2 regions of the Acidiphilium sp. 34-64-41 genome follow, and region 1 is predicted to be linked to the other one. Evidence: predicted binding sites of a transcription regulator. Region 1 holds the regulator's gene; the other holds the start of a gene.
What was found. Region 1 encodes LexA, which represses DNA repair genes until DNA is damaged. Its sites were predicted from a motif close to TGTTCTANNTANGTTC; they were not measured.
Positions count from the first base shown of each region.

Region 2: a site for LexA is predicted at 1,527-1,542, ahead of uvrA (excinuclease ABC subunit UvrA). Genes of this name have one in related genera too.

Region 1 covers NZ_NCJX01000039.1:29,890-34,239, reverse strand. The annotation lists gene B7X49_RS09960 (N-acetylmuramoyl-L-alanine amidase) at 1-572, opposite strand, end outside; gene B7X49_RS09955 (TerB family tellurite resistance protein) at 569-1,342, opposite strand; gene lexA (transcriptional repressor LexA) at 1,400-2,137, opposite strand; gene B7X49_RS09945 (NADH:flavin oxidoreductase/NADH oxidase) at 2,283-3,533, opposite strand; gene pdxY (pyridoxal kinase) at 3,466-4,296, shown strand.
Region 2 covers NZ_NCJX01000009.1:3,276-7,625, forward strand. The annotation lists gene uvrA (excinuclease ABC subunit UvrA) at 1-1,521, opposite strand, end outside; gene ssb (single-stranded DNA-binding protein) at 1,819-2,322, shown strand; gene B7X49_RS02625 (efflux RND transporter permease subunit) at 2,352-4,350, opposite strand, start outside.

The DNA.
Region 1 (4,350 bases):
CGCCGTTGAAACGCGGTGATCGAAACAACCGGATCAAGCCCCGGATCATACCCGATCGCGGTCAGTGCCCCGAGCGGGTCGGACGGCGCGGCGAATTCGTCGGTCCACAGGCCGATCCCGTGCGTGGCGAGGTGCCGCCAGGGGAACAATTCACCAGGGTCCTGCTTGCGATCGGCCGCGATGTCGGAATGCGCGACGACGTGCGCGCCCGGAATCGGGTGGCGCGCCAGGATGCCCTGGGCGAGCGTGATGACGGCGGCGATCTGCGCGGGCGGAAAGGCGCGATAGCCCCACTCATGGCCCGGGTTGACGATTTCGAGGCCGATCGAGCAATCGTTCAGAGTGCGCCGCCCGCGCCAGAAACTGATGCCGGCGTGCCAGGCGCGGCGTGTTTCCGGCACGAGTTGATGGACCGTGCCATCTTCCTCGATGACGTAATGCGACGAAACCTTGGCGGCAGGGTCGCAGAGCCGCGCAATGGCATCCGCGGCACTGCGCATCCCGGTGTAGTGGAGTACCAGATGATCGATCGGCGCGCCGGGCGGACGGTCGTCCTGGTTGGGTGAGGTCACAGACCCCGCTCGCGCTTGATGTCGTCCCAGGCGGCATTGATCCGGGCAACGCGATCGGTCGCGCGCGCGGCGAATTCCGCCGGAACGCCGCGGGCAGCCAACTGGTCGGGGTGGTTTTCGCGCATCAGCTGCTTCCAATGGGCGCGGATGGTTTCGTTGCTCGCGGTCCTGGCGATGCCGAGCACCTCGTAGGGATCGCCGTCGGATTGCGCGAAGGATGAGGGGTTGGCGGCCCGATTGCGGGCGGCTTCGTCGAGGCCGAAAGCCACCCCGATCCGGGTCAGCACGTCCGCCTCGCGGCCGTTGAGCGGCGCATCGGCGCGGGCGATCGCGTGCAGGGCGCCGAACACCTGTTCAAGTGCGAGCCGATTGTCCGCGAAGCTTTCGGCCAACTGCCGCGCATAGGGCTCAAAGCCGGAGGCATCGTCCCGCGCCTGATCGAACAGCCGCCCGATCATCGGCACCGCAGCGTCTTCGATGCGGAACTGGCGCTTGAACGCATCGATCTCGGCGCGATTGACCGGGCCGTCGCATTTGGCAAGCTTGGCGGCAAGCACGGTCACCGCGATCGCGAACACCTGCTCACGCCGCCCCAGCATGGCGGCAAACCGGGCGGAGTCGAGCGGCAATACCCGGCCGACCCGCGCGCCCAGCGAACCGAGATCGCCGGTGTCGGCCGCATGGCCAAGCGCCGCGCCCGCAATCGCACCGATCGGCCCGCCGAACGCGAAGCCGGCGACGCCGCCGATAACCTTACCCCATACCGCCATTCGTCCCATATCGGGTGGCAGGCCCGTCAGGTCAAAGGGGGGACCGGCCCTGCCCGACTAATATCGGCGCATCAGCGCAACCAGGCAGCCCTGCACCTTGACCCGTTCGGCGGGAAAAATGCGGGTTTCATGCCGTGCGTTGGCCGGTTCCAACGCGGTCGAGTTGCCGCGCCGGCGCAGACGCTTCAGCGTCACTTCGTTGTCATCGACCAGCGCCACCACGATCTGCCCGTTTTCGGCGGTTTCGCCCTTGCGGATAATCGCGGTGTCGCCGTCGAGAATGCCGGCCTCGATCATCGAATCGCCAGCCACCTCCAGCGCGTAATGATCGCCCTGGCCGATCAGCGCGATCGGAACCTCGATTTCCATCTGATGCTCGCGCAAGGCCTCGATCGGCTGGCCGGCGGCGATCCGGCCATAAAGCGGCAGGCTGATCGCCGCGACTTCGGCGGCGGCGCGCGCACCCTGAAAGCGGCCGGAAAAATCGCCGCGGATAACGTTGGGTGCGAATTTCTGGTCGATGACACGCTCGGGTGCGCGCTCCGAGGCGCGTTCGGGCGCACGTTCGTTTGGCACGCTGTCCGCCGGCAGCCGGATCACTTCAAGCGCACGCGCACGATGCTTGTGCCGGCGCAGGAAGCCGCGTTCCTCCAGCGCACCGATCAGACGATGAATGCCGGATTTCGACTTCAGATCGAGCCCGTCCTTCATCTCCTCGAAACTCGGCGAACAACCGGTGCGGCGCAGATGCTGGTCGATAAACACCAGCAGTTCGTGTTGCTTGCGGGTAAGCATCGATCCCTCGTTTCGGTCTGACGCGTTCTGGAACAAAACGCTAACACGATGTTCTAGGTAGCGATTCCGCGCCGCGTCAAGGGGGTATTGCCGGAATAATCGCGTTTTGTTCCTGTTTTGGCGCGCGGCGTCAAATCGTCATGCGCTAGATCAGCGCGCGCTGATATTGTGGCACCAACTCGGGTTTGAGCCCGAAGTGGCTGGCGGCACGGTTGGGCCAGGCCGGGTCCGCCAGCAGCGCGCGGGCGAGGAACACGAGGTCCGCCCGCTCGTTGGCGATGATTTCGGCGGCAAGTTCCGGTTCGCGAATCATGCCGACCGCCCCGGTCGCAATGCCGGCTTCGCGGCGGATGCGCTCGGCGAACGGAACCTGATAGCCGGGATGGACCGAGGCGATCTTCTGCTGCGGCGCGATGCCCGCGCTCGAACAATCGATCAGGTCGACGTCGCCACGCTCGCGCAGCCAGCGCGCCAGCGTCACGGAATCCTCGATCGTGTGGCCGCCCTCGATCCAGTCCGTGCAGGACAGGCGGACGAATACCGGCAGGTCGACCGGCCAGGCCGCGCGGACCGCATCCAGCACCTCCATCAACAGGCGCGCACGCGCTGCCAGGTCGCCACCGTAGCGATCGGTGCGGTGATTGCTGATCGGTGAAAGAAATTCATGCAGCAGATAGCCGTGGGCGGCATGAAGTTCGACGATCTTGAACCCGGCGCGGTAAGCCCGCGCGGCGGTCTCGGCAAACTGGCGGATGGTGGTCGCGATATCGCTCTCGGTCATGGCGTGCGGGTTCGGCCGATCCGGCGCGTAGGGGATCGCGCTGGGTGCGGCGGGCAGCCAGCCGCCTTGCGCATCGGGCGCGATGTGCCGTTCACCCTCCCATGGGGCGACCGTGCTGGCCTTGCGCCCGGCATGGGCGATCTGGATCGCCGGGATGGCGCCGCCATAGCTGATCAAGGTGGCGAGCCTGGTCATGAACGCCTCCTGCGCATCGTTCCACAGGCCGAGGCAATAGGGCGTGATGCGCGCTTCGGGCGCTATATGCGTCGCTTCGGTGAACACGATGCCGGCACCGCCCATCGCCTTGGCGCCGAGTGTCTGGATGTGCCAGTCCTGACCCAGCCCGTCGATCGCGCTGTATTGACACATCGGCGAGACGACGATCCGGTTCTTCGCGGTGACCGCGCGAAAGGTGATCGGCTGCAACAATTTCGGAATGCGTGACAGGGGAACTCTCCTTGGGTTCGAACCGCGGCGATGCCGCAGCGTGCCAGTAGCGGCGATGCCCCAGCTTGCCAGCGGAAGGCCAATCGCGCCAAGTGCCGCGATGGCGATTTTATCGATCCAGTCCCAGGTCCTGAACGGCAGCGTCGGCAATGCGGGGGCTGCGTTCATCTACGCGCGGCTCGGTCATGAGGTCTGGCCCCTGCCGACCACGCTGCTCTCCCACCATCCGGGCCACGGCGGCGCCGAAGGTGGCCCCGTGGCGCCGGCGTCGATGGCGGCCCTGATCCAGGGCCTTGCCGCGCGCGGTGCGTTCGCGCGCTGTGCCGCGGTGGCATCGGGCTATCTCGGCGCGGCGGCGGCGGTGCCGGTCGTGTGCGATGCGGTGGCACGCGCACGCGCGGCGCATCCGGCTGCGCTCTATGCGTGCGATCCGGTGATCGGCGATGCCGGGCGGGTCTATGTGCCGGCGGCGCTGGTCGCCGCGTTCCGCGATGTCCTGCTGCCGCTGGCCGATATCGCGTTTCCCAACCCGTTCGAACTCGAAATTCTGACCGGCCGGGCGCTGGCGGATCGCGCGAGCGCCTTCGCCGCGATGGCGGCGCTCGGCCCGCCGATCGTGGTGCTCACCGGGTTCACCGGCGCGGACACCGCACCCAGGATGCTCGATGTTCTGTTGCTGACGCCCGAGGCGCGGCATTTCGTCCCGGTGTCGAAGCTCGATCGCGCGTTCTCCGGCGCGGGGGATGCGTTCGCCGCATTGTTCATGGCGCGTTACCTGCGCGATCACGATGCGGTAGCGGCGCTGAACACCGCCTGTGCGGCGAGTGCGGCGCTGCTCGCCGCCACGGCGCAGGCGGGTGGTGACGAACTCGCCATCGTGACGGGCCAGGCTGCATGGGTGGCGGCAGCGTCGGGCGCAACGGCGCGATGAAATCCGGTCACAGCTGGTAATTTTATTGATTTGAGATCGTTCGATGACATATGA
Region 2 (4,350 bases), on a different contig from region 1:
GCCCGATCCGATCTGGCTGGCGAGGCGGATGCGCTGGCTTTCGCCGCCGGACAGGGTGGCGGAGCCGCGCGCGAGGGAGAGATAGTCGAGCCCGACATCGACCAGGAATTGCAGGCGTTCGGTGATTTCGCGCAGGATGCGGCGCGCGATTTCCTGGCGCTGCGGGGTGAGGGTTTCGAGGGTGCGGCCGAACCAGTTGCGGGCGTCCTTGATCGAGAGGTCGGAAACGCCAGCGATGGTTTCACCGTCGATTTTCACGGCCAGCGCCTGCGGGCGGAGGCGGGCGCCGTGGCAGGTTTTGCAGGGGCGGTCGGCCTGGTAGCGGGAGAGTTCCTCGCGGACCCAGACGCTGTCGGTCTCGCGCAGGCGGCGTTCGAGGTTGCGGACGACGCCTTCGAAGGATTTGCTGACGCCATAGGCGCGCACGCCGTCCTTGTATTGGAATTCGATTTCGGACTCCCCTGCCCCGTACAGGATCGCGTCGCGGACTTTTTGTGGCAGGTCTTCCCAGGCGGTCGACATTTTGACCTTGAAGAATTTGGCGAGGCTGGTCAGGGTCTGGTCGTAATAGGGGGATTGGGCGTTGGCCCAGGGGGCGATGGCTTGTTGGGCGAGGGATTTGGTTTCGTCCGGCACGATCAGATGGGGGTCGAAGAAGGTTTCGGTGCCGAGGCCGGCGCAGTCCGGGCAGGCGCCGTGGGGGGAGTTGAAGCTGAACAGGCGGGGCTCGATCTCCTCGATGGTGAAGCCGGAGACCGGGCAGGCGAAGCGGGCGGAGAACACGGTGCGTTCGTTCGTGTCGGCGTTTTCGGCGTAGACGATGCCGTCGGACATGCTGAGCGCGGTTTCGAAACTGTCGGCGAGGCGTTGTTCGATGCCGTCCTTGACCACGACGCGGTCGACCACCGCTTCGATTTCGTGCTTGATTTTTTTGTTCAGCGCGGGGACGTCGGCGATTTCGTAGAGTTTGCCGTCGATTTTCACGCGGGTGAAGCCGCGGCGCTGGAGTTCGGCGAGCTCCTTGCGGTATTCGCCCTTGCGGTCGCGCACCACGGGGGCGAGCAGGAGCAGGCGGGTGGCTTCGGGCATGGTCATGACGCGGTCGACCATCTGGCTGACGGTTTGCGCCTCGATCGGCAGGCCCGTTGCCGGGGAATAGGGCACGCCGACGCGGGCCCAGAGCAGGCGCATGTAGTCGTGGATTTCGGTGACGGTGCCGACGGTGGAGCGCGGGTTTTTCGAGGTGGTTTTCTGTTCGATCGAGATGGCGGGGGACAGACCCTCGATACTGTCGACATCGGGCTTGCCCATCAGTTCGAGGAACTGGCGGGCGTAGGCGGAGAGGCTTTCGACGTAGCGGCGCTGGCCTTCGGCGTAGATGGTATCGAACGCGAGGGAGGATTTGCCGGAGCCGGACAGGCCGGTGATCACGGTGAGTTTGTCGCGCGGGATGCGGACGTCGACGTTTTTCAGATTATGTTCGCGCGCTCCGCGCACGACGATGAAGCCCGACCCGGTCATGCTTTTGTTTCCGATATGTTCATGGTAGATATGGCGTCAAATCATGGTTGTGGGAAGGGGCTGGATGGCGGGGTTCAGGCGTGACAAGGCGACGTAAGCAAGCGCTTCTTTTTTGGAAAAAAGAAGCAAAAAACTTTTGTTATCTGGGGTATGGGCGGTTTCGTTGACGTCGTCTCATGAGGATCGAAGTTTTTTTTGCTGCTTTTTTGTTCATGAAAAAGAAGACCTTGCTCGATCCTTGACGCGCCTGAGCGCCAGTGACACGGATGACAGACTGAACACGATAGGGGATCGACGATGGCAGGTAGTGTGAACAAGGTGACGCTGGTCGGCAATCTGGGCAAGGACCCGGAGGTGCGATCGACGCAGTCCGGTATGAAAGTCGTCAATCTTGCGCTTGCGACTTCGGAATCGTGGAACGACAAGGCGAGCGGTGAGCGCCAGGAGCGGACCGAGTGGCACCGCGTGGTGATCATGAACGACCGGTTGGCCGAGGTTGCGGAAAAATATCTGAAAAAAGGCTCCAAGGTGTATTTGGAGGGTAAATTGCAGACCCGCAAATGGACCGATCAATCGGGCCAGGAGAAATTCACCACCGAGGTGATGCTGGGACGGTTTGGTGCGGAGATGGTGCTGCTCGATCGGCCGGCCGGTGGTGCGGGCGGCGGCATGGCGGCGGGCGGTGGCGGCAGTTACGGTGGGGGGGGTGGTGCGGCGCCCGCGCGCAGCCCGGCCGGTGGCGGCAGCGGCTGGGATTCCGGCCGGGGCGGCCATGATCTGGATGATGAAATTCCATTCTGATCCGGAGCGTCCGCGTGACGCCGCGCCGGTCAACCGGTGCGGCGGAGCGATAGTTTCAGCAGGACCGGCAGGGCGAACAGCACCAGCGGGAACTGCACGATGAAGCCGGAAATGATCGCGATGGCGAGCGGTTGCTGCATGCCCGAGCCCTCGCCGATCGCGAAAGCGAGCGGCAGCAGGGTGAGGATGGCGGCGAGCGTGGTCATCGCGATCGGGCGGAGGCGGTTGCGGCTGGCGATGATCAGGGATTCGCGCGGGTCGTTGTGTTCGGCGAGCGATTGGTATTCCGAGACGTAGAAGATCGCCATTTCGGTCGCCAGACCGACGATCATGGTCATGCCCATCAGGGCGGTGATGTTGAGCTGCACGCCGGAGATGAACAGGCCGATGAATACGGCGAGGCTGGCGAGCAGGGCGGTGAACAGGATGGCGCCGGCGATGATGAAGCTGCGGTAGAGAAACAGCAGCAGGATGAATTCGGCGGCGATGGCGGCGATGAACACTTTGGCGAGGCCGGCGAAGGCGATCTGCTGCTGTTTGTAGAGGCCGCCGAGGGTGTAGTGCATGCCGCTCGGCAGCAGGCCGGGTTTGGCGAGGGTTTTGCGGACGTCGGTGATGACGCCGCCGATGCCGCGGCCGCTGATCCGCCCGGTGATCGCGACGATCTGCTGGAGGTTTTCGCGGTCGATTTCGGGCTGGCCGGAGACCACTTTGAAGGTCGCGAAATCGCCCATCGGCACCAGGGCGCCGCTGGCGGTGGCGACCGGGATGCGGGCGAGCGCGCCCATGTCCTGCTTGGCGGCGGCCGGCAGGGTGAGCCTGACATCGGTGAAGCGATACTGGCCCGGCAGGGCGGTGACGATGCTGCCGGTGAGTGCGGTTTGCAGGGTCTGGCGGACTTGATCGGGGTCGAGCCCGAGCATGGCGGCGCGGGCGTCATCGACGTGGATGTCCACCGCGTCGCCCGCGAGGGTGACGCCGTCGAACACCGAGACGACGCCTTTGATATGGCCGATCGCGGCGCCGACCTTGTGGGCGGTGGCGACGAGTTGCGCGGGGTCGCCGTGCAGCTTGATTTCGATCGGTTGCGGCACGCCGGTGAGGTCGCCCAGCAGGTCGCTCAGCATTTGCGAGACGTCGAAATCGACGCCGGGGACCTTGGCTTCGATTTTGGCGCGGATGCGGTCCATCACCGGCCAGATCAGCGGACGGTCGGCGAGCGGTTTGAGTTCGACGAAAATATCGCCCTGGTAGGGCTCGTTGAGGTCGCCGCCGAGGCCGGCGCCGGTGCGGCGGGAGAAGGTGGCGACGGCGGGGTCGGCGCGGAGGATGGCTTCGATTTCATCGACTTCGTGGACCGATTCGGCGAGCGAGGTGCCTGGCAGCGTCTGGTAGTTCAGCACGAAGCCGCCTTCGTCGAGATGCGGCAGGAAGCCGGTGGGCACGCTGCGGTAGGCGAGCAGGCCGGCGATGATCAGGGGGACAATGCCGATCGCGAGCAAGGCGGGCCGCGCGATCAGGCGGGGCAGCAGCCTGCCGTGCCAGCGTTCCATCCAGCCTTCGCGGCCGGCGGCGCTGCGGCGTTCGGCGGGGTCCTGCCATTTGTCGAAATTGATCAGCGCGCGGGCGAGCACGGGCACCGCGAAGGCCGAGAGCAGCCAGGAGGCGACGAGGGTGGCGGCCAGGGTGATCGAGAGCGCCTTGAAGAAGGCGCCGGTGACGCCGGAGAGGAAGGCGAGCGGGGCGAAGACGATGAGGGTGGCGAGGGATGAGCCGGTGAGCGGCTGGAGGAACTCGGCGGCGGCGGCGAGCACGGCGCCCTTGGCGGCGGTGCCGCCAGTGTGGCCGGCGCGGCGGGCGATGTGTTCGATCATGACGATGGCATCGTCGATCACCAGGCCGACCGAGGCGGCGAGGCCGCCGAGCGTCATGATGTTGAAGCTGAGGCCGAGCAGGGAGAGCAGCAGGATGGCCGAGGCCATCGAGGCCGGCACCACCAGCAGGGCGACCAGCGTGACCCGCCAACTG